2 regions of the Mesorhizobium sp. M1322 genome follow, and region 2 is predicted to be linked to the other one. Evidence: riboswitches for the same ligand, from Rfam matches in the RefSeq annotation. Region 2 holds a riboswitch; the other holds the start of a gene.

Region 1 (11,982 bases), on a different contig from region 2:
AAAAGCAAGGATTAAAGCGGGCCCCCTTTCACAGGCGGCGCGCTTTTAGGAGGCACGGGTCACATCGCGGCGCTGCCGGGCGGCGCAAAGAAGTCCCCTGAGGGGACCGGGCCCGCGAGCGCAATCCGGACGAAGAGTTCACCAGTGGCGCGGATACCTTCCGAGCCGCGCCGGTCAAGGTTTGCCAACCCGGCAGCCAGGCCAAAGGCAATTGAGAGAGGGTACATCATGCTGATCTCCCAGATCCTCGACGACGCAGAGACCATTCGCGTCGTTGCCCGCAACGGCGGCAAGACCCGGATCATCAACGGCGCCCGCAGTGTCTATTCGCTGGCGATGGAGGCCGCGCGCACCGGCACCGGACTTGTCGCCCTCATCGAGCGCAAGGGCTTCGGTGAAGCGGTCGACCTCGATGCCGCCTACAAGAAGGGGCGGCTGTCGTCGCCGATCAACCATCCCGACCCGGCGCATCTCCACCTCACCGGCACCGGGCTGACGCATCTCGGCTCCGCCGCGACCCGCGATGCCATGCACAAGAAACTCGATGCCGATCGCGAAGAGCAGCTCACCGACTCCATGAAGATGTTTCGCATGGGGCTGGAGGGCGGCAAGCCCGCCAAGGGCCAGATGGGCGTGCAGCCGGAATGGTTCTACAAGGGCAACGGCACCATGGCGGTGGCGCCCGGTGCGGCACTGCTGTCGCCCGCCTTCGCCCAGGATGCCGGCGAGGAGCCGGAAGTCGCCGGCATCTATGTCATCGGCGACGACGGCGCCCCGTTCCGCGTCGGCTTCACCCTGTCAAACGAGTTTTCTGACCACGTCACCGAGCGCGTGAACTATCTCTTCCTCGCGCATTCCAAGCTGCGCAACGCCTCGTTCGGGCCGGAGATCCTGATCGGCGACCTGCCGTCCGACGTCAGGGGATCCTCGCGCATCCTCCGCGACGGCAAGCTGCTGTGGGAAAAGCCGTTCCTGTCGGGCGAGGCGAACATGTCGCACACCATCGCCAATCTCGAACATCACCACTTCAAATATTCGGCCTTTCGCCAGCCGGGAGACGTTCATGTGCACATGTTCGGCACGGCAACGCTGTCCTTCGCCGACGGCATCAGGACCGAGGCCGGCGACGTCTTCGAGATCGAGGCCAAGGATTTCGGCCTGCCGCTGCGCAACCCGCTTGAAATCGAGCAGCCGGTGACGGTGGCGGTGAAGGCGCTTTGACGGCGTGATCTTCCCCCTTGAGGGGGAGATGTCGCCGAAGGCGACAGAGGGGGTCGTCTCGCGTAGAGCGCCAGCCCCTACGTCTGCGATAAAGAGAGCCGGGCCCGGCCGGACCGACCCCCTCTGGCCTGCCGGCCATCTCCCCCACGAGGGGGGAGATTGGCAGCTTCAACCTCTCAATAAATATCGAAGTCGAAATATTTGGCCTGGATCTTCTTGTAGGTGCCGTCGGCGACGATCGCATCGATCGCGGCGTTGAGCTTTTCGCGCAGCGCATTGTCTTCCTGGCGCACGGCGATACCGGCTTCGGTCTCGGTGCCCTTGACGTCGCCGACCATCTTGCAGCAGCCTTCGCTCGCCTTCTTCATCCAGTCCATCAGCACGAATTTGTCCGAGAGGACGGCATCAAGGCGGCCGTTCATCAGGTCGGCGACCGCCTCCTCCTGGGTCGGATAGAGCTTCGCCTCGGCGCCGGCCTTGCCATAGACATCCTGGGCATAGTCGGCCTGGGTGGTCGAAGCCTGGGCGCCGACTGTCTTGCCGGCGAGTGCGGCGGGTTCGGTCGACGCAATATCGCTGTCCTTCAAGGCCACCAGCGAAAGCGGCGTCGTATAGTATTTGTCGGTGAAGGAGACCTGCTTCTTGCGCTCCTCGGTGATGCTCATGGATGCGATGATGGCGTCGAACTTTTTGGCCTGGAGGGCCGGGATCATGCCGTCCCAGTCCTGCGTGACAAGTTCGCATTCGACCTTCATCTGAGCGCAAAGCGCATTGGCGATGTCGATGTCGAAGCCGGTGAGCTTGCCATCCGCGGTGATGGTGTTGAACGGCGGATAGGCGCCTTCGGTGGCGATCTTCAACTTTTCCTGTGCTTGCGCCGACAAGGACCCGGCAGCCATCACCAGCATGGCAGCTGTTGCTGCCGATGCGATCCATCTCGAAATCTGCATTTCTTTGTTCCCTTGGTTTCAACCACCTTGACGGTTGGGCACAGCCAAGCACGGCCCGCAAGGTCAGGCAAGCACAGTCTGATTGATCGGGGATCAGCGCGCGGCGCGGAAATGTTTGGACAGTTTCAGGCCCTGTGCCTGATAGTTCGAGCCGAGATCTGTGCCGTAGAGCGCCTGCGGCCGCTTCAGCATGTGCTCGTAGACCAGCCGTCCAACGATCTGGCCGTGGTCGAGGATGAACGGCACTTCGTGGCTGCGCACTTCGAGCACCGCCCTGCTGCCGGTGCCGCCAGCCGCCGAATGGCCGAAGCCCGGATCAAAAAAACCGGCATAGTGGACACGGAATTCGCCAACCAGCGGATCGAAGGGCGTCATCTCCGCGGCATAGAGCGGCGGCACATGCACCGCCTCCTGGCTGACGAGGATATAGAATTCATCCGGATCGAGCACCAATTCGCCGGCGCCGCTCTTGTAGAGCGGCTCCCAGAAATCGACGACATCCTGTGCGGCGCGCTTGTCAACATCGACCAGGCCGGTGTGGTGCTTGCCGCGGTAGCCGACCAGCCCGTCCTTGTCGCCATCGAGGTCGATCGACAGCGCGATGCCGCCGCCGGAAATGTTCGGCGGCTCGGTGGCGACGAGCGTCTCGGCACGGTGCAATTCGTGCAGCTCGCTTTCCGACAAAAGCGCATTGCCGGTGCGGAACCTGATCTGCGACAGCCGCGAGCCAGCGCGGACGACGATCGGAAAAGTGCGCGGGCTGACTTCCAGATAGAGCGGGCCGTTGTAGCCGGCGGCGATCTTGTCGAACTCGTGGCCGCGATCGGTCATCACGCGGGTGAAAATGTCGAGCCGTCCGGTCGAGCTCTTCGGGTTGGCCGAGGCGGAAATGTTCGCCGGAAGCGCCAGGCTTTCGAACAGCGGCACGATGTAGACGCAGCCCGTCTCCAGCACCGCACCATCGGCGAGACTGATTTCGTGCAGCTTCAGGCGGTCGAGTTTTTCAGCGACCCTGTGGTTGGGGCCGGGCAGGAAGGAGGCGCGCACCCGCCAGGCCTTGTCGCCGAGCCTGAGGTCGAGGCTGGCCGGCTGGATCTGGTCGGCATCGAGCGCGCGCGGCGACTTCAGCGCGCCCGACTGGAACAGCGTGGAAATATCCTGATCGGGAAGAATGCCTGTCTGCCGCAAAGTCTGGCTCCGCTCGAAGGCCGGGCGAGGTCTCGTTGTGTTGCAGTTCCTTGCCGCGGAACCTGCTGGTACAAACCTCTTAATCATGCCGGCAATTGACGCAAGCGCGGTGCGGGTCTAAAGGGTCGTTATCCCGTGGTGATTTGGCCGGTCGGCTTGCAGCCACGTTAAACAAGTCGCTAAAGGACCGTCGGGCCGAAAGGCCGCATGGACCGGTTGCGACTTTCGCGGCCGGTTTTTTTGTGTTTGGACCATTTTTGGTGTTTGGAACAAGATGATGACGAGCAACAAGCGCAACTGGAAGCCTCAGACCGCCCTCGTGCATGCGGGAACGCTGCGTTCCGGCTTCGGCGAGACCTCCGAGGCGATGTATCTCACGCAAGGCTATGTCTACGACACGGCGCAGGCGGCGGAGGCCCGCTTCAAGGGCGAGGAACCGGGCTTCATTTATTCGCGCTATGCCAATCCGACGGTCGACATGTTCGAGAAGCGCATGTGTGCGCTGGAAGGCGCCGAAGATGCCCGCGCCACGGCATCCGGCATGGCGGCGGTGACGGCGTCGTTGCTGTGCAGTGCTCGGGCGGGCGACCATATCGTGGCGGCGCGCGCGCTGTTCGGCTCCTGCCGCTGGGTGGTCGAGACGCTGGCGCCGAAATACGGCATCGAAGCGACGCTGGTCGACGGCACCGAAATCGCCAATTGGGAAAAGGCGGTCAGGCCCAACACGAAGCTGTTCTTCCTTGAAAGCCCGACCAATCCGACGCTGGAAGTCGTCGACATCGCAGCCGTTGCCTCGCTTGCCAATTCGATCGACGCGCGGCTGATCGTCGACAACGTCTTTGCCACGCCCTTGCAGCAGAAGCCGTTGCAGCTCGGCGCCCATATCGTCGTCTATTCGGCGACCAAGCACATCGACGGCCAGGGGCGCTGCCTCGGCGGCGTCATCCTGTCGGACAAGAAGTGGATCGACGAGAACCTGCACGATTATTTCCGCCATACCGGTCCCAGCCTGTCGCCGTTCAATGCCTGGACGCTGCTGAAGGGGCTGGAAACGCTGCCGCTGCGCGTGCGCCAGCAGACGGAAAGTGCTGGCCGGATCGCTGACTTCCTCGCCGAGCGATCGGAAATTGTCCGCGTCATCTATCCCGGTCGCGCTGATCACCCGCAGGCGGCGGTCGTTAAGAAGCAGATGTCAGGCGGCTCGACGCTGATCTGCCTCGACGTCAAGGGCGGCAAGCAGGCGGCCTTCGCTTTCCAGAATGCGCTCGATGTCGTGTTGATCTCCAACAATCTCGGCGATGCCAAGAGCCTGATCACCCATCCGGCGACGACGACGCACAAGAATCTGAGCGACGAGGCGCGTGCCGAACTCGGCATCGGGCCGGGCACGCTCAGGCTGTCCGTCGGCCTGGAGGACACCGACGACCTGCTCGAAGACATCGAGCAGGCTTTGAAAACCGCCAGATAGGGATATACGCACCAGGCGGCGGCGCTCTCATCGTCAAAAGCAGGCGCGGTCAGGCGCCCGACGGGGTCTCTTCCAATTCCGCAACGGCGCTGGTGTGGATGGTCATGGTGTTGCCGCGCCAGTCGACGGCACCGCTGAGCCAGCCGCGCGCCCAGATGGCGGGAAGCATCACGTCCCGCGCAATCATCGCCGGGACCATGCGCAGCGACAGGTGCCAGCCCTTGGCCGAGGCGAGAGCGCATTCCGGGAGATAGGCGGCTACGAGAACGGCGATGGCGGTCGCCGACAGGCTGAAGCCGGCGCCGGCCGCAGCAACCAGCGCAAGCGCCAGCGGCGCCGCCGCTCCGATCAGGATCTCGGGTGCGAAGAACAGCGGGAAGGTGACGCGGCGCAGGCGTGCCCAGCGGGCTTGGCGCGACCAGATTTGGTCGAGCGTGCGCAAGCCGAGCGGCTGCTCGAAAGGCGAGGCGACGAGATTGACGCGCAGTCCAAGCCCGTTGACCAGCTTGGTCGCGGCGGCATCCTCGGCGATCTCGGCGGCAAGCGCACGGATGCCGCCATTGGCATCGAGCATGGGCTTGTTCCACAACATGCTCTTGCCTTGGGCGAAACCGAGGCCGAGCGCCTCGCCGGTATATTGCCAGCGCGCCTGCAGTGTGTTGAGGAAAGCGCATTCGACCTCCGCCCAGAACCCGTCCGGCCGCGAGCCGATCGGCGTCGAGCAGACAAGGCCAGTATCGGGCCGCCATGCCGCCATCAGATGCTGGACATAGTCCCTCGGCATCAGGACGTTGGAATCGGCAAGGATGACCCAGCGGTGGCGCGCGGCCTCCCAGCCCTTCACGCAATTGTTGAGTTTCGGATTGCCGCTGATGCGGTCGTCGCCAACGAGCAGCCGGGCCGGCACGGCCGGAAAGCGAGCAATCGCATCGGTGATCGGCCCGACCACCGGGTCGTCGGCATGGGCAACGCAGAAGATGAGCTCATAGCGCGGCCAGTCGAGTGAGAAGGCACGATCGAGCGTTTCCTCGGTAAACGGCTCGACGCCGCGCGACGGCACGACGATCGACACCGGCGGCGCCTTGCCGGCTGGCGGCGCGATCCTGCCAGGTCGCTTCAGCTTCAACGAAGCGAGCAGGATGCTGGCGAGATTGACAAGAAGCAGAGCTGTGGAAAGCAAGGCGGCTGTGACTGTCAGTTCCATTGATATCTGGTCACTCCAGAAAAAACCGGCCGCATGAAAGCCGTTTCAACAGTTCGACAGAATGCTGAGTCGCCCTCCCTGCACACCATCATTGTCACGTGTCACTTAAATGACATTGTTCTTCGCCACCTGCGCGCAAAGGAGTCGGGCAATGACGGGAAGCACCCCGTTGACCAAACTGCGGAGAGCGTCGAATGTTCCGTCTGCATATTGTGGAGTAATTTATGTACAGCGCCGTCACGCGCAACATCGAAGTACAGGTCAGGCCGTTCTATCTGGAAGATCGCTCCGACCCGTCGGAGAACCGCTATGTCTGGGGCTACCAGGTGACCATCGACAACCAGTCAGATGAATTCGTGCAGCTTCTGTCACGCTATTGGCACATCACCGACGGCACCGGCCGGGTCGAGGAGGTGCGCGGCGCCGGCGTTGTCGGCGACCAGCCCGAACTCAACCCCGGCGACAGTTATCAATATACGTCTGGCTGCCCGCTCTCGACGCCGTCCGGCATCATGGTCGGCCACTACACGATGCGCAACAAGCGGGGCGAGACGTTCGACGTCGCCATCCCCGCCTTTTCGCTCGACCTGCCGGGCTCGCGGCGGACGGTGAACTGACGCTCACTTGGGTTCCTCGCCCCCGCAAAGCGGGGGAGAGGTGGCCCGGCGAAGCCGGGACGGAGAGGGGGACGACATTCGCGAACCCAGAACCGGCAAGAGAATGGGCGCAAGACTAACAATGGCAAGGACACATCAAGATTCCTTGAACAGCGAATTCCCAGCCGCCGCGAAGACCCCTCTCCGTCCCGGCTTCGCCGCGCCACCCCTCCCCACTTCGTGAGGCGAGGAAACCAAGCTCTGCGAAGGCACCGCACTCCCCATTTGGCGATTCCTCCATTGGAAGAATGCCAGCAGACAGATTAGGCAGCACCGACGCTCGTTATTGAGCCGCAGCAAATTCCGCCGGGTCGAAGTCATATTGCTTCGAGCAGAATTCGCAGGCGACGTGAATCCCGCCATCCTCGGTGCTGTCCCTGATCTCGTCGGCGGAGAAGCCTTCGAGAATGCCGCGGATCTTCTCCCTGGAGCATGAGCACTGATCGGCTACCGGTACGCCGCCGAAGACGCGCACGCCGTGCTCGTGGAACAGCCGGTAAAGCAACCGCTCGGCGCCGATTGTCGGGTCGATCAGTTCCGTCGGCTCGATGGTGCCAAGCAACGCCAGCAGTTCCTGCCAGGAATTGTCGGCCGGATCATGGATCTCCTGGCGCGGATCGCCGTCGCCGCCCGGAAGATCGGGCACGCGCATGCGGTCCGGCGATTGCGGCAGGAACTGCGCCAAGATACCACCGGCGCGCCATTGCTCGCGGGCACCGCCGACGCCGGGCGTCAAAAGCTTGGCCACCGAAAGCTTGAGATCGGTCGGGATCTGTTCCGACTGGCGGAAATAGGTGCGCGCGGCCTCCTCCAGCGTCTCGCCGTCGAGCTGGACGATGCCCTGATAGCGCTGCGTGTGGGCGCCCTGGTCGATGGTCAGCGCCAGGACACCGCTGCCGAGCAGCGTCTGCTGCGACGTCTCGCCGGCAGATGTCAGTGACTCCAGCCGGTCGGCGTCGAAGCGCGCATAGGCGCGCAGCGCCTGCGGCGTGGAAAAATCCGCCACCAGCATGTCGACCGGCCCGTCCGTGCGGGTCTGCAGGATGAACTTACCTTCGAACTTGAGCGAGGTGCCGAGCAGCACCGTCAGCACGCAGGCTTCCGCCAGCAGGCGAGCGACCGGCTCGGGATAGTCATGACGGCTGAGGATCGCGTCGAGCATCGGCCCGAGCTGGACGGTGCGGCCGCGCACGTCGAGCGGGCCGACCTCGAAGGGCACGACATGATCGTCACCGGCGTAGCCGAATTCGCCGAGTTTGGGTTGTTGTTCAGCCAATTGATGAGTTTCCAACATAACAAAGCTCCAGGGCGCGGCCATGCCGCCCTCCGGGGCGCATGCGTCGAAACGCGCTCGATTTGCGTGATGGGCCTGAGATAGGCACCACGCATTGCCGGATCAAGGTGGGCCGGATCAAGGTGGGCCGGATCAAGGTGGCCCGGATCAAGCGCCCAGACACCAGGCCAAAACCGCCTTCTGGGCGTGGAGCCGGTTCTCGGCCTCGTCGAACACTACCGAATGCGGCCCGTCGATGACTTCGTCGGTGACCTCCTCGCCGCGATGCGCCGGCAGGCAGTGCATGAACAATGCGTCAGGCTTTGCCCTCGCCATCAGCGCCGCATTGACCTGGTAGGGTGAGAAGACATTGTGACCGCGAGCACGGTGCTCCTGGCCCATCGACACCCAGCAGTCGGTGACGACGCAGTCGGCCCCGTGGACGGCCTCGTCGGGCGAGCGGGTGAAGTGCAACTTGCCGCCATGCGCCGTCGACCAATCGACATGCTTCTGTGCCGGCTCGCTGCCTTCCGGCACGGCGACGTTGAGATTGAAGCGGAACCGCGCCGAGGCCTCCAGCAGCGAATGCAGCACGTTGTTGCCGTCGCCGGTCCAGGCGATGGTCTTGCCGGCAACCGGACCGCGATGCTCCTCGAAGGTCATGATGTCGGCCATCAGCTGGCAGGGGTGGGTGTCGTCGGTCAGCCCGTTGATGACGGGAACGGTGGCGTTCTCGGTCAGCTCCAGCAGCCGGTCATGCGATGTGGTTCGGATCATGATCGCATCGACATAGCGCGACAGCACCTTGGCCGTGTCGGCGATGGTTTCGGAGCGGCCGAGCTGCATCTCCGTGCCGGTCAGCATGATGGTCTCGCCGCCGAGCTGGCGCATACCGACGTCGAAGGACACGCGCGTGCGCGTCGACGGCTTGTCGAAGATCATCGCCAGCACTTTGCCTTCGAGGGGTTTTGTCCGCTCGCCAGCCTTGAGCCTTGTCTTTCGCACCACGGCATCGTCCAGCATGAAGCGCAGATCGCCCTCGGAAACGGCGGAAAGATCGGTGAAATGGCGAAGGCTCATTTGGGGTCTTTCGACTGTTACTTCGCGGCAGCAGCGGCGATGGCATCCGACAGACCCCGGGCGCCGGCGCGGATGCGGTCGAGCGCCTCATGGATCTCGGCGTCGGTGACGGTGAGCGGCGGCAGCAGGCGAAGGACGTTGTCGCCGGCCGGAACCGCCAGCAGATGCTGGTCGCGCAACGCCATGTTCACCTTGGTGTTGGGTGCGGCGCATTTCAGGCCGAGCATCAGGCCGGTGCCCCTGATGTCTTCGATGATATCAGGAAATTCGTCGGCGACACCCGCCAGCCCCTGCTTCAGCAGCAACGCCTTGCGCTGCACATCCTCCAGGAAGCCGTCTTCCAGCACCACGTCGAGCACGGCGTTGCCGACCGCCATCGCCAGCGGATTGCCGCCGAAAGTGGTGCCGTGCACGCCGGCGGTCATGCCGACGGCCGCCTCGTCGGTGGCGAGGCAGGCGCCCACCGGGAAGCCGCCGCCGATGCCCTTGGCGACCGCCATGATGTCGGGCGTGACGCCAGCCCACTCATGCGCGAACAGCTTTCCGGTGCGGCCGATGCCGCACTGGACCTCGTCGAAGATCAGGAGCAGGCCATGCTGGTCGCAGAGCTGCCTCAGCCGCTTCAGCGACTGCGTCGGCACCGGGCGGATGCCACCCTCGCCCTGCACCGGCTCGATCAGGATCGCGGCGGTCTCTGATGTGATCGCCTTTTCGGCGGAGTCGATGTCGTCGAAGCCAACCTGGTCGAAACCTTCGACCTTAGGTCCGAAGCCTTCCAGGTATTTATATTGGCCGCCGGCGGCGATGGTCGCCAGCGTGCGGCCATGAAAGGCGCCTTCGAAGGTGATGATGCGAAAGCGCTCGGGATGGCCCTTTACGAAATGGTAGCGCCGCGCCGTCTTGATGGCGCATTCCAGCGCCTCGGCGCCGGAATTGGTGAAGAATACCTTGTCGGCGAAGGTGGCATCGACCAGCCGCTCGCCCAGACGGCTCTGCCCCGGAATCTCGTAGAGGTTGGAGACATGCCAGAGCTTGGCCGCCTGCTCGGTGAGTGCCGAGACCAGATGCGGATGGCTGTGGCCCAGCGAATTCACGGCAACGCCGCCGCCAAAATCGAGATATCTCTCGCCCTTGTCGGTGACCAGCCAAGTGCCCTCCCCATGGTCGAAAGCCAGGGGTGCGCGGGTAAAGGTCTCGAAAAGCGCCGAACCGCTCATTATATGCGTCTCCGGAACCGGAAAATCAAAAAGCCGCCAAAGCGGCGGCCTTCGCGGCTTATCGTGTTTTTCGGCCATGAAGTCAACGAAAACGTCGCGCAAGGACGCGCGGCAAGCTCTCCAGCGAAACGCCTGCTCATAAGCGACCGGGCAAGTTGGGGAAAACCGAAAAAACCGATTCGTGTTGGCCCTCGGACTCTTGTCACCGAGTCACCGCATAAGGTAATTGTAGGTCGAGAAATAACTAGATTTCGTGCGGCGGACCTAATCACCCGATATATGTGGTGTCTGCCCGGCGGAAGCCGGATCGTGGAAGGATTCCGATCGCCGCACATTTCAGCAGGAGCGCGGTCTCATGAATTGGACTGACGAGCGGGTCGAACTTCTTAGAAAGTTGTGGTCGGAGGGACTAAGCGCCAGCCAGATCGCCGCACAGCTCGGGGGCGTCAGCCGCAATGCGGTCATCGGCAAGGTGCATCGGCTGAAACTGTCGGGCCGCGGACGCTCGACCGCCACGCCGGCACGCCAGAAGAAGAGCGTGCAGGGATCGACCGTCCAGAAATCGGTGTCGCGGGCGGCAAGCACTGCGCGGCATATCACCACGTCGATCGGCGCGACCGCGCTGCAGGCGCAATTCGACGCCGTACCGGTGGCGCGTCATTACGTCCGTCCGGTCGAGAACGTCGTCGTGCCGATCTCGCGGCATCTGCAACTCGTCGAGTTGACCGAACGGACATGCAAATGGCCGAATGGCGATCCGCTTTCGGAAGAGTTCCATTTCTGCGGCAACGACGCGGCCGAAACCGGACCCTATTGCAAGTACCACGCCCGCATTGCGTTCCAGCCCGCTTCGGAGCGGCGGCGGAGTAGATAAGGGAATAGGGGAGTAGGGCAGTACGGGAGTAGGTAAAGATTAGGCTTTGTGAGTGCGATCCTTGGCAACGCACTACATACTCCCCTTACTGCTCTACTCCCTTACTCCCTTCTCTTTCACAGCCAGCCGCTCTTGCGGAAACGCCAGTAGAGAACCGAGCAGACCAAAATAATCGCTCCCAGAACGACCGGGTAGCCATATTCCATCCTAAGTTCCGGCATGTCGTTGAAGTTCATGCCGTAGATGCCTGCGAGCGCCGTCGGCACCGCCAGGATTGCAGCCCATGAGGCGAGCTTCTTGGTGATCGCCGTTTCCTGGCTCTGGCCAACCAGGAGGCTCGCCTCGAAGGCAAATGCGAGCACCTCCCGCAAGCTGTCGATCTTCTCCTGGACGGTGCGGATGTGGTCGGTGACGTCGCGGAACAGCGGGTGCATAGCCGCATGGATTTGAGGCAGGTCGGCGCTGGTCAGCCGGCGGCAGACTTCCACCAGCGGCAGCGCGGCATTGCGTAGGCGCAAGAGATCGCGGCGCAGCATGTAGAGCCGCTCTATGTCGGAGCCGGTCATCGGCTTCAGCAGAACCCTGTCCTCGATCGCCTCGACCTCGTCCTCGATCTGCTCGAGCACCGGCATGTAGTTGTCGACGATGAAATCGAGAATGGCATAGAGGACGAAATCCTCACCCTTGGCCAGCGAATGCGGGCAGCTTTCCCAATGCTGGCGAACGGCGGCATAAGAAGTCGACGGACCGTGCCTGACGCTGACGATGTAGCCGGCGCCGACGAACAGATGCGTCTCGCCGAAGGTGACGCGCCTGTCGATCAGTTGAGCCGTGCGGGCAACGATGAACAA
Region 2 (11,982 bases):
GCCAAGGAGCCTGCGCGGCCAGGCAGTCGATATCGGCAAGCTCGACCTGTCGTCGGGGAGCGCGCGAATCACCGTTTCCGGACCGGTTTCGGTCGATGCCGACGGGCTGATCGACGCCGACCTGATGATCAAGCTCAGCGACCCGAAAGCCGTGGCGGCAATCCTCGGCAAGGCCATTCCCGAGCAAAAGAGCCAGATCAAAACAGGCTTTGCCGGGCTGGCGCTGCTTGGCAACGAACCGTCGATGCCGCTCAAGATCGTCAAAGGCAAGGCCTCGCTCGGTTTTATCCCGCTGGGCAGGATCAAGCCGGTCGATTAGACCATGATTGCGAACCTCCAGTTCGGAAAAGATCATGATGAAACAGGAAGATAGATGAACAGCCCGATGAAGCTCCTGAGTGTTGGCGCGCTGACGCTCGATACGATCCTTCGCGTCGACACGCTTCCGGCACGTCAGGGCAAGTTCATCGCGTCCGACGGCGTCCAGATCGCCTCGGGCATGGCTTCGAGCGCGGCCTGCGCCGCACGCCGCCTCGGCGCGGACGTATCGCTGTGGGCGAGCGCGGGCGACGACCTCGTCGGCAATCAGCTGGTCGCCGGGATCGAGGCCGAGGGCGCCGATTGCAGCTTTGTCCGGCGCATCATCGGCGCGCGGTCGGCACTGTCGGCCATCTTGGTCGACACGCATGGCGAGCGCATCATCGTTCCTTTCTATGACAAGCTCGCCCAGGCCGACCCCGAGGCGCTCCCCACACAGGACCTCGCCGCATTCGACGCCGTCCTGGTCGATGTGCGCTGGCCAGGCGCGGCAGCTTTGGCTTTGACGGCGGCGCGCGCAATCGGCCGTCCGGCCATACTGGACGCCGACACCGCGCCACGAAACGTGCTGGAACGGCTGTTTCCGCTCGCCTCGCACATCGTCGCGTCAGAGCCGGCGGCGTTCATCCTCTGCGGCGAGGAGCAAGGTCCGCAAGAGGCCTGTGAAGCGCTGGCCAGACGCACCGATGCATTCGTCGCGGTGACGGGCGGCGCGGCGGGAAGCTGGTGGTTCGACCGCTCGGCGGGTTCCGTGCGCCATGTCGCGGCGCCAAGGATCAAGGCAGTGGATACGCTTGCCGCCGGCGACGTGTTTCACGGCGCCTTTGCCGTTGGACTGGCGGAAGCCATGCCGATCGAATGGACATTGCGCTTTGCCAGCGCCGCCGCAGCGCTCAAATGCCAGCGCTTCGGCGGCAGGCTGGGCGCGCCGGACAGGGCCGAGACGCTGGCGATGATGGCGGCTCACTGGCCGGCGGACTGACGGCCGGGCGGTCGAGACAGGCTACTGCTTGGCTGGGTGCTCGACGGCCTGCCGGCCAAAGTCCGGTACATCGATGTCCTGGCCGGCCTCGATGATCGAGCGGCGGACGGCGCGGGTGCGGGTGAACAGGTCGAACAGTTTTTCGCCGTCGCCCCAGCGGATCGCCCGCTGCAGCGAGGCCAGATCTTCCGAGAACCGCGCCAGCATTTCGAGGATGGCGTCCTTGTTGTGCAGGCAAACGTCGCGCCACATGGTCGGGTCGGAGGCGGCCAGACGGGTGAAGTCGCGAAAGCCGGAGGCCGAATATTTGATCACCTCGGACTTGGTCACCGACTCCAGGTCGTCGGCGGTGCCGACGATATTATAGGCGATGATGTGCGGCAGATGCGAGACGATGGCCAATGTCATGTCGTGATGCTGGGGATCCATCGTGTCAATGTTGGAGCCGCAGCGGCGCCAGAATTCCGAGAGCTTTTCCAATGCGGCCGGATCAGTGCCGGGCAGCGGCGTGAAGATGCACCAGCGGTTTTCGAACAGTTCGGCAAAGCCGGCGTCCGGACCCGATTTTTCAGTGCCGGCCAGTGGATGGCCGGGAATGAAATGCACGCCGGCAGGCACATATGGCTGCATCTGCGCAATGACCGACGCCTTGGTCGAGCCGACATCGGTGAGGATCGCGCCCTGCTTCAGCGCCGGTGCGATTTCCTCGGCGACCTCGCCCGAAGAGCCGACCGGCACCGAAACGATAACCAGGTCGGCATCGCGGACCGCCTCTTTCGCATCCATCGCGTAGGAGGAGCCGAGGTCGAGTTCCCTCGCCCGCGCCAGCGTCGTTTCGCTGCGCGTCGAGATGGCGATGTGGCGGGCAAGGCCTTCGCGATGGATTACGCGGGCCAGCGACGAGCCGATCAGGCCGATGCCGACCAGCGCGATCTTTTCGAACATCGGTGATGTCATGGTTTTCTAGCTTTTCAGAAATGTCGCGAGGGCGGCGACAACGCCGCGATTGGCCTCTTCGGTGCCGATGCTCATGCGCAGTGCATTGGGGAAGCCGTAGCCGGAAACGCGCCGCAATATATAGCCGCGCGCGGAGAGGTAATCGTCCGCAGCCGCCGCCGAGTGCTTTTTGTCCTCGGGAAAGTGGATGAGGACGAAATTGCCGACGCTCGGCGTCACCCGCAGTCCGAGCTTGGTCAATTCCTCGCTCACCCATCGCAGCCAGGTCTCATTATGCGCCACGCTGCGCTCGATATGGGCGCGGTCGCGGATCGCGGCAATGCCGGCCTCGATCGCGGTCGCGTTGACGTTGAAGGGACCCCGCACGCGGTTGATCGCATCGATGATATGCATCGGTGCGTACATCCAGCCGACCCGCGCGCCGCCGAGGCCGAGCTTGGAGAAGGTGCGGGTCATGACCACGTTTTCCACACCGGCCACCAGTTCGACGCCGGCTTCATAATCGTTGCGGCGGACATATTCGGCATAGGCTGCATCTAGTACCAGAAGCACATTTCGAGGCAGGCCGGCATGCAGGCGGCGCACGTCCTGGAACGGCAAATAGGTGCCGGTCGGGTTGTTGGGATTGGCGAGGAAGATGATCCTGGTACGCGGCGTCACCGCGGCGAGGATCGCATCGACGTCGGCGCGCTCATTGGTTTCCTTGACCGACACCGGGACAGCACCTGCCGACTGGATGTAGATCTTGTAGACCATGAAGCCGTGTTCGGTGATAACAGCTTCATCGCCGGGCGCGAGATAGGTCTGCGCAAGCAGGCCCAGAATCTCGTCGGAACCGTTGGAACAAATAATGTTGGCTGGGTTTAGGCCATGCACCTCGGCGATCGCTTCCCGCAGGCGCCTGGCAGTGCCGTCGGGATATATGTCGAGTTTGGCCGCAACGTCGCGCGCGGCTTCTATCGCCTTCGGCGAGGGGCCGAGCGGGTTCTCGTTCGACGACAGTTTGTGGACCTTGGCAACGCCGGCCGGCGCCGTGCTTTTGCCCGGCACATAGGCTTCGATGTCCATGATCCCCGCGCGGGGCGTTGGACGTGCCTGATCCGATGCCTGGTTCATATTGCAAAAATCCGTCGAAAACGCTTCCTCCCGGGAAGCCGCAGCGGAAATACAAGCCGTGGCCTGGAATGTCGAGAGGCGGCAATCATGGGTGAGCGACTGCCGTGAGCGACTGGCCGTTGACGCCGAGGCGCGCCGGTTCTAGAAGGATGGCGAAATCCCGTGGTGATTTGGCCGGTCGGCTTGCAGCCACGTTAAACAACTCGCTAAAGGGCCGTTTGCATCCTGTAACCGGCTTTGCGAAGGCAATGCCGGTTTTTTTGTCCGTAGCCGGCCGGACAATCGCATCGACCGAAACTCGGAATCGACTTTCGGAAAGCGCGATGGGTTAATGTAAGAGGATGCGATGGTCGCGCTGCGCACTAAAAGAACCAACAACGAGGCCGACGAGCCGTCGAGCCCGGTGTTGCGTTTCGGTGCCGACAAGCCGCTCAAGCTCGATGCCGGCACGCTGCTGTCACCGTTCCAGATCGCCTACAAGACTTACGGCATGCTCAACGACGCCCGCTCCAACGCCATCCTCGTCTGCCATGCACTGACCGGCGACCAGCATGTCGCCAGCACCAATCCAGTGACCGGCAAGCCGGGCTGGTGGGAAGTGCTGATCGGCCCCGGCAAGATCATCGACACCAGCCGCTTCTTCGTCATATGCTCAAACGTCATCGGCGGCTGCCTCGGCTCGACCGGCCCCGCCTCGACCAATCCAGCCACCGGCAAGCCCTACGGGCTCGACCTGCCGATCATCACCATCCGCGACATGGTGCGGGCGCAGTTGATGCTGGTCGATCATTTCGGCATCGAAAAACTGTTCTCCGTGCTCGGCGGCTCGATGGGCGGCATGCAGGTGCTGCAATGGGCGTCGAGCTATCCGGAGCGCGTTTTCTCAGCGCTGCCGATCGCCACCGGCGCGCGCCATTCCTCGCAGAACATCGCCTTCCATGAGGTCGGCCGGCAAGCGGTCATGGCCGATCCGGACTGGCATGGCGGCAAATATTTCGAGCAGGGCAAGCGCCCGGAAAAGGGACTGGCTGTGGCGCGCATGGCCGCTCACATCACTTATCTGTCGGAGGCGGCCCTGCACCGGAAGTTTGGCCGCAACTTGCAGGACCGTGAAGCGCTCACCTTCGGTTTCGACGCCGACTTCCAGATTGAGAGCTATCTGCGCCATCAGGGCATGACCTTCGTCGACCGCTTCGACGCCAACTCCTATCTCTACATGACCCGGGCGATGGACTATTTCGACCTCGCCGCCGATCATGGCGGCCGGCTGGCCGACGCCTTTGCCGGAACCAGGACCCGTTTCTGCCTGGTCTCCTTCACCAGTGACTGGCTGTTCCCGACCGAGGAGAGCCGCTCGGTCGTTCACGCGCTGAACGCCGCCGGCGCCTCGGTGTCCTTCGTCGAGATCGAGACCGATCGCGGCCACGACGCCTTCCTGCTCGACGAGCCGGAGCTGTTTGCCGCCATCAACGGCTTCATCGCCTCGGCGGCTCGCGCCAGGGGGCTCAGCGCATGATCCCTGAAGATTGCAGGCTTTCCGAACCGCATCTTGCGCCAGGCATCAGCGCATGACCCCGAAAAGTTGCAGACATTTCGGACCGGGATCATGTGCCAGGCAGCGCATGACCCCGAAAAGTTGCAGACTTTTCGGATCGGGATCATGCGCCAGACAAAAGGCACGATCATGAGCGTCAACCACGCCCAGCGCGTGGACCTCGAAGTCGTCGCCGATCTCATCCCGGCCCAGTCGCGGGTGCTGGACGTCGGCTCCGGTGATGGCCTGCTGCTCGAATTGCTGCAGGCGACGAAGCAGGTCGACGGCCGCGGGATGGAACTGTCGCAGCGCGGCGTCAACGAATGCGTGGCGCGCGGCCTGTCCGTCATCCAGGGCGACGCCGACAAGGACCTCAAATTCTATCCGGACAAGGGTTTTGATTTCGTCGTCCTGTCGCAGACCTTGCAGGCGACCCGCAACCCGAAGCTGGTGCTCGACGAATTGCTCAGGATCGGCAAGCATGCCATCGTTTCCTTCCCCAATTTCGGACACTGGCGGGTGCGCCTTTCACTGTTCCTCGAAGGGCGGATGCCGGTGACCAAGGACCTGCCCTATTCCTGGTACGACACGCCCAACATCCATTTCTGCACCATTCGCGACTTCGTCAATCTCTGCGAAGAGCTCGGCGCAACGGTGGAAAAGGCAACCGCGCTCGACGCCAATGGCCAGAAAATCGGCCTCTCGATGCCATGGTGGTTCTGGAATTTCTTTGGCCAGCAAGCGGTGTTCCTGCTGAAGCGATAACGGCCGTCGCTCTAGCGATTAAGTTCCGGAAAATAAGGATCGGAGAAAAACCGCCGATCGCGCTCGCCTTGCAAACAGTCGACCGGTGCTGCCGCATCGACCCGGATCGATCCGGGATTGGCGCCGGGACCGGCAACACCGCTGACCTCCAGGACCAGCTTGCGGCGTATGGCGGTCACGAATTCAGAAGCGGCATAGACCGGCAGCACGAAGGAGCCTGGCCCGCCGGTAACGCACTCGGCATAGTATTGGTCGAGATGGCTGAAGCTGGGCGACGGGCTGATCAGGATCGGCAGGCCGTTGATGACGGTGCCCTTTGCCACCGCGGCGTCGCGTGTCGTGGTGACGGGCGTCCCGGTATTGTTGGGGCCATCGCCTGAAATGTCGATGACGCTGCGCGTCGCGTCGAAAGCGGCTCCATCCAAAAGCTTGGCGCCGAAGGCGAGCGCACCGGAAATCGAGGTGCCGCGAAAGCTCCTGAACGGGCGCGCCTCGATCTTGTCGGCGAAAGCGTTGGCGCTCTCAGCATTGTCGATGACCTGCCATGCAATGACCGCATCGTCGCGGACGGTGCCTGCCCATTCGAAATAGGCCAGCGCGATGCGGCCGGTCACACCCGAACGCACCGCATTGATGAAGTCAGGGTGGCGCAGCGCCTCGACATAGCCGGCGCGCTGCAGGGCGAATTCCTTTTCGTCTATGGAGTGCGAAATGTCGACCGCCAGCACCAGTTCGACGTCCACTGCAATGGTATCGGCGGGCGTGGCCAGTGGCGCTGCCTGGGCGCAGGCGAGGCAGGCAAGCAGGCTAATGCATGTCGCCCAAAAGTGCGCAGCGGTTTTGGGGTAACGACATGGAAAGAAACAAAGGCTTAAAGCGTGTCGCATGAATCTCTTCAACGGGACGCGCTTTAAGCGCGTCAAGCATGGTTCCAACGCCGCAGGCTTGCGAACTATACCGGCGATCTTTCGCCGCGATCACGGCGAAATAAAGCTTGGCGGCGCATAGTCGGCTACGTCTCTTGGTAGGCTGCGGCGACGGCCGGGGGTGGTTCGATCGCGCCGGCCCTGACACGGACTGGCTTGAGAGCCGGTCGCTCGACGTCTTTCACGATCGCCAATGAGCGTGGAAAGAATTCAATGTTCTGCTGGCCACGGCCGATATTGGGATCGCGGCGCTGGCGAGACGCGCCTCCAGCATCGACAGCACCCGCCTCAGCGTTGCGCCGTCGAACGTGTCCAAAGCCTCGTCGATGATCACCCATTTCGGCTGCCGCAAGACCAGTCGGGCAAAGGCAAGCAGGCGCTGCTCGTCATCGCTCAATTCACGCTCCCAGCGCGCCGAGCGGTCGAGCGAGGACGACAGACGCCCAAGACCGACCTCGGCAAGCACCGCCGAGATCTCGGCGTCGCTGACCGCGGCATCGGCGCGGTCGAGTACCTCGCGCAGCGTGCCGAGCGGGAAATAGGGCTTGCGGGGAACGAAGGCGGACACCTCTCCGGCCGGCATGCCGATCCGCCCGCTTCCCCACGGCCACAGACCGGCAATGGCGCGAAAGAACAGCGTCTTGCCGGCGCGCGGATCTCCGGTGATCATGACGCGCTCGCCGGCGCGGATTTCGACATGGGGTTCGGCGAGCTTCGTACATCCGTCCCGCGACGCAACCTCGAGATTCTCGAATGTCAGCCTGCCATTCGGATTTTCGCCGATCATGATGCGTTCTTCGGTGTCGTGCAGCACATCCGTTTCACCGAGCGCGATGCGGAAATCGGCGACGCGCATCAGCGTGGCGCGCCAATCGGCGATGCCGCCGATATTGTTGATGAACCAGCGCAACGAGGCATGCACCTGGTTGAAGGCGCCAACAGCCATCATCAGCCCGCCGAAGCTGATATCGCCGGCGAAATAGACCGGCGAGGCGACGAGGATCGGCGCGACGACGGTGATCCAGCCATAGGTGTCCGTCACCCAGGAAAGATTGATCTGGGCGCTGTAGATGCGCCGCATCGCGCCCAGCACCGTGCCGAGGTCGAGCTCGAGCCGTCGTCTGGCGTCGGCCTCGCCATGCGCAAGCGCGATGGCGTCGACATTCTCGTTGACGCGGACCACCGAGGAGCGCAGCTCCGCCTCACGCGTATAGCGGTCGCTGTTGAAGCGGATGAGCGGCCGTCCGACCAGCCAGCTCAGCCAGGAGGCGGTGCCGGCATAGAGGATCGCGGCCCACACCATGTAGCCCGGAATGGCCAGCGAATAGCCGCCGATATGGAAGACGAAGCCCGAAGACAGCGACCATAAGACGCCGACGAACGAAACAAGCAGAATGAACGACTGCAACAGCCCTATGCCGAGACCGGTGGAAAGGTCGGAGAGATGTCCGGCATCCTGCTGCAGGCGCTGGTCAGGGTTGACGCCGATGGCGCCGGCGTTGGCGAGCCGGAAGGCGCGCGCCGGCCGCATCCATTCACCGATCAGATCGAGGGTCAACGCCTCACGCAGCTTCAGCCGGATCATCTGGTCGAGCCAGGTCTGGCCGACATTGAGCACCAAAAGCCCGCCGGCGATGGCGGCAAAGACCAGAAGCTGGTGCAGGAAACCCTGCATGTCGCGCCGAGCCAGCGCGTCATAGAAGGGCTCGTTCCAGCGATTGAGCAGAACCTGCCCGATCGAGGTTGCCACAATGACGGCGACTATGCCGACGCAGGCCCAGAGCAGGTGTTTGCGGATCGGCGAGGTCCCCAGCGCCGCTTGATCGTCGCCAATTGGTCGCGCAAGCTGCTGGCCTCGATCGACGCGGCAGCCGGCTTGGCGCTCCCTTCCACATCCGGATAATCAGCCATTGGTGAAGTCCTTGAATTCGGAAGCGGTGCTGAAACCGATGAACAAGTCGACTCAACCGGGTACCAAACCCGCTCTCGACAGATAGGTGAGAAAAAGCGCGATTCCGATCACGAACATGTCATCGACGGATCGGCGATGTCGCCTTCCCGGTCGGCGATATCCGGCCGAGCCTTGTGGCGCCGTGCGGCGAGAATACCGGCACGAAGACGCGGCGAGAGGCGCGCTGGACAACTGGCACGCCCTGATAGAGCCGCTTCTGCGCCTCGACCACGATGACGCCGGAAAAGATCGGCCAGAACCTGCGGCCGGCGCGCTCCAGCACATTGTGGAACTGCATCATGAAGCGTCGCCGCGACGGCGGGAAGAACAGGGCATCGGACCAGGCCGCGGGCGTGAAATTCGCTTCGCGCAGCAACTCGGTGAGCTGGCCGCGCGAGAAAGGCCGGCCGCTGCCAAAAGGCGTATGCTCGAAACGGGCCCAGACACCGCGCCGGTTGGGCACGACGATGACGACGCGGCCGGCAGGCGACAGCACCCGCCAGATTTCGTTCAGCGTCTCGCGAGGGTTCTCGGCATGTTCGAGCGAATGGACGAGCAGCATGCGATCGATGGAGGCATCGACCAGCGGCAATTCCTCGTCAAAGACCAGTGCGGTCGCGGTCGGCCCCGTAGCCGGCCAGACCACCGCGCCTTGCGTCGCCGGCATGAAGGCAAAGACACGCTCCGCGTCGGTGCCGAATCGCTCCAGCCACGGCAAGGTGTAACCGAGGCCGACCAGCCGCTCATTGGGCACGACAGCCCAAATCGAGGACAACGCCATGGTGATCGAGCGTTCGGCCAAGCGCCCGAGCGTGGTCGAATAGAAGGAGCGAATGTCGACGATATCGGAATGCATGCGCGGGACGGTATCTTCGATGCTGTCCAAGTTCAACAAAGCGCCAAGTTCTACAAAGGCGCCAAGTTCTACAAAGGCGGATGACATCCGTGGGCAAGCGCCCTATGTCTGCGGCGACTGCTGCATCGATTTCGATTTCGGAAAGCACGATGCAGCAGATAAAAAGTGTTAGAGCGTCCTTTGTGCGTCCAACTGGACGTACGGCGCTCTAGAGCAATTCCAAGAAAAGTGTGAAACGGTTTTCCCGGGAAAAGCGCGTAGCACTTCCCTAGGGAATTGCGCAAAACAAAGAGATAGAGCGGTTCGGCGCTTCCGTGAAACGATGAACCGCTCCAGTGGAGAGACGCCATGCCGGTTGAAATCGAACAGTTCATGTGCCGCAGTGACAATTTCGGCGTGCTGGTGCATGACCCGAAAAGCGGCCAGACCGCAATCATCGACGCGCCCGAGGAGGCGCCGATCCTGGCCGCGATCGAGCGTACCGGCTGGACGCCGACGATGATCCTGACCACCCATCACCATGTCGACCATGTCGAGGCCAATCTGGCGCTGAAAGAGCGCTTCAAGCTGCGCATCGTCGGACCGGAGGCGGAAAAGGCCAAAATCCCCGGCATCGACGAAACCGTCGAGCAAGGTTCGGTCATCCACCTCGGCGACGAGAGGATCGACGTGATCGCCACGCCCGGCCACACGGCGGGCCATGTTTCCTATCATCTGCCGGCATCGAGAGTGGCGTTCACCGCCGACACGCTGTTCGCGCTCGGCTGCGGCCGGCTGTTCGAATGCAAGCCGCCGGTGATGTATGATTCGCTGAAAAAGCTCGCGGCACTTCCGGCCGAGACGGTCGTTTATTGCGGCCATGAATACACGCTTTCCAACGCCCGCTTCGCGCTGACCGCCGACCCGACCAATTCGGCGTTAAAGGAGCGCGCTGCGAAAATCGAGGCGCTGCGCGCCGACGGCAAGCCGACGCTGCCGACCACGATCGGCGAAGAACTGTCGACCAATCCGTTCCTGCGCTGGCACGACCCGGCAATCCGCAAGCATCTCGGCATGGAGAACGCCTCCGACGCCGAAGTGTTCGCCGAGATCCGCAAGCGCAAGGACGATTTCTGAGCACCATTGATGGTGACCACTTCCGCCGAAATCATCGCAACGCTCGGCCTGAAACCGCATCCGGAAGGCGGCTGGTATGCCGAAACCTTTCGCGATGGCGCGGAAGGCGCGCGCGGCCATTCGACCGCGATCTATTTCCTTTTGGAGCAGGAGCAAGTGTCGGCCTGGCACCGTGTCAAGGACGCGGCCGAGGTCTGGCACTTCTATGCCGGCGCCCCGCTGGCGCTGTCGATACATCGGGAAAACGGGCCGGTGTTCGAGCAGGTGCTCGGCACGGCATTAGCGGCGGGCGAGCGGCCGCAGATCGTCGTGCCGGCAGGCTGGTGGCAGTCGGCACGCAGCCTGGGCGAGTGGACACTGGTCGGCTGCACCGTGGCTCCGGGCTTCGACTTCGCCGCCTTTGAACTGGCCGAATCGGGCTGGCAGCCGGGAACGACTTAGTTGAGATTCGGGTCAGGCATCCACTAATATCGACCGGCTTAACCCAGCAGAAAACCCATCGTGATCGCCAGCTGGGCGGCGTAATACAGCATCCAGACCGCGTGGCGCATCCAGACGCGGTGCGGCGAGATGGCGGTCAGCAGGAACTTTTCCGAGGCGAGCAGCCCGTCGGACGCCATGAACAGCACGGCGCCGCCGACAACCCAGATATTGCTCAGCGTCAGGGCTGAAATTCCCATGGCGAGGATTGCCGCGATATAGACGCTGACCGGAAGGCGCAAGGCGGGGCCGACACGGCGCCAGAGCGCAAAAAACATGGCGAGCGCGAACACGGCCATTGCCAGGGCAATCGCCGCGCGCCACGGCTCGGCCGAGAGTAGCCCGATCCCACCGCCGGAGCGTAGGAACAGCGCGATGTAAAGCCCATGCGCGACGAGAAAACTGGCCAGCCCGCCGAGAAAAGCCCTTTCACCGTCGCGCGACAGCAACGCATCGCCGATGGCGCTGAGCGCCAGCGCCGCGACGAGCAGCCACGGACCGCCCTGTAGCGATGCCAGCACGGCAAGCATTGCCACGGCCAGCGTCTTGACCGCAGAACGCGCAAGCTTCGGCGGCATGCCGATGGTGAAGGCGTAGATCACCGCCGCCGCCAGCGAAAACAGCAGCGTCGCATTGGCGTTGGCGTCGATGCCGCCGGGAAACGGCATCATGCCTCGGCCTCGCTCGTTGCCCTCTTGCGCAAGAACAGCGATTTCGCCGCAAGCGCTGCCCCGCCGGTGATCAGCACGCAGGCGGCGAGGATGCGCAGGGACGGCTCGGCGAAACCGGCCGATATCAGCACCAGCGTCGACAGCAGTGGGGCGGCATAGCTCGCCGCGCCCAGCACCTGGATATTGCCGCGCTTGACCCCGATATCCCAGGCGTAGAAGGCCGCGCCCACCGGCATCAGGCCGAGGCCGAGCACGGCCAGCCACTGGCCGGCGCCGACAGGCAGCACCGTCTCTTCCAGCATGAGATGGC

What was found. A riboswitch is a leader RNA that binds a small molecule or an ion and turns the genes downstream of it on or off. The one in region 2 is predicted to bind S-adenosylmethionine.
Region 1: another riboswitch for S-adenosylmethionine. It lies ahead of NKH12_RS00260 (O-succinylhomoserine sulfhydrylase); the one in region 2 lies ahead of metX (homoserine O-acetyltransferase MetX).

What each region holds. Positions count from the first base shown of each region.
Region 1 is NZ_JAMYLP010000001.1:47,557-59,538, forward strand. It holds gene NKH12_RS00240 (hypothetical protein) at 60-230, opposite strand; gene araD1 (AraD1 family protein) at 229-1,221, shown strand; gene NKH12_RS00250 (ABC transporter substrate-binding protein) at 1,398-2,171, opposite strand; gene NKH12_RS00255 (2'-deoxycytidine 5'-triphosphate deaminase) at 2,265-3,359, opposite strand; SAM riboswitch at 3,485-3,562, shown strand; gene NKH12_RS00260 (O-succinylhomoserine sulfhydrylase) at 3,637-4,827, shown strand; gene NKH12_RS00265 (ceramide glucosyltransferase) at 4,877-6,031, opposite strand; gene apaG (Co2+/Mg2+ efflux facilitator ApaG/CorD) at 6,256-6,648, shown strand; gene NKH12_RS00275 (Hsp33 family molecular chaperone) at 6,971-8,005, opposite strand; gene argF (ornithine carbamoyltransferase) at 8,129-9,040, opposite strand; gene NKH12_RS00285 (aspartate aminotransferase family protein) at 9,058-10,257, opposite strand; gene NKH12_RS00290 (GcrA family cell cycle regulator) at 10,613-11,131, shown strand; gene NKH12_RS00295 (magnesium and cobalt transport protein CorA) at 11,248-11,982, opposite strand, start outside.
Region 2 is NZ_JAMYLP010000021.1:63,211-75,192, reverse strand. It holds gene NKH12_RS11150 (DUF2125 domain-containing protein) at 1-319, shown strand, start outside; gene NKH12_RS11145 (sugar kinase) at 374-1,300, shown strand; gene NKH12_RS11140 (prephenate/arogenate dehydrogenase family protein) at 1,322-2,257, opposite strand; gene hisC (histidinol-phosphate transaminase) at 2,264-3,373, opposite strand; SAM riboswitch at 3,526-3,603, shown strand; gene metX (homoserine O-acetyltransferase MetX) at 3,720-4,889, shown strand; gene metW (methionine biosynthesis protein MetW) at 5,058-5,672, shown strand; gene NKH12_RS11120 (DUF1194 domain-containing protein) at 5,684-6,484, opposite strand; partial or broken gene NKH12_RS11115 (ABC transporter ATP-binding protein/permease) at 6,685-8,509, opposite strand; gene NKH12_RS11110 (class I SAM-dependent methyltransferase) at 8,629-9,405, opposite strand; gene gloB (hydroxyacylglutathione hydrolase) at 9,754-10,521, shown strand; gene NKH12_RS11100 (cupin domain-containing protein) at 10,534-10,962, shown strand; gene NKH12_RS11095 (lysoplasmalogenase family protein) at 11,001-11,672, opposite strand; gene yddG (aromatic amino acid exporter YddG) at 11,669-11,982, opposite strand, start outside.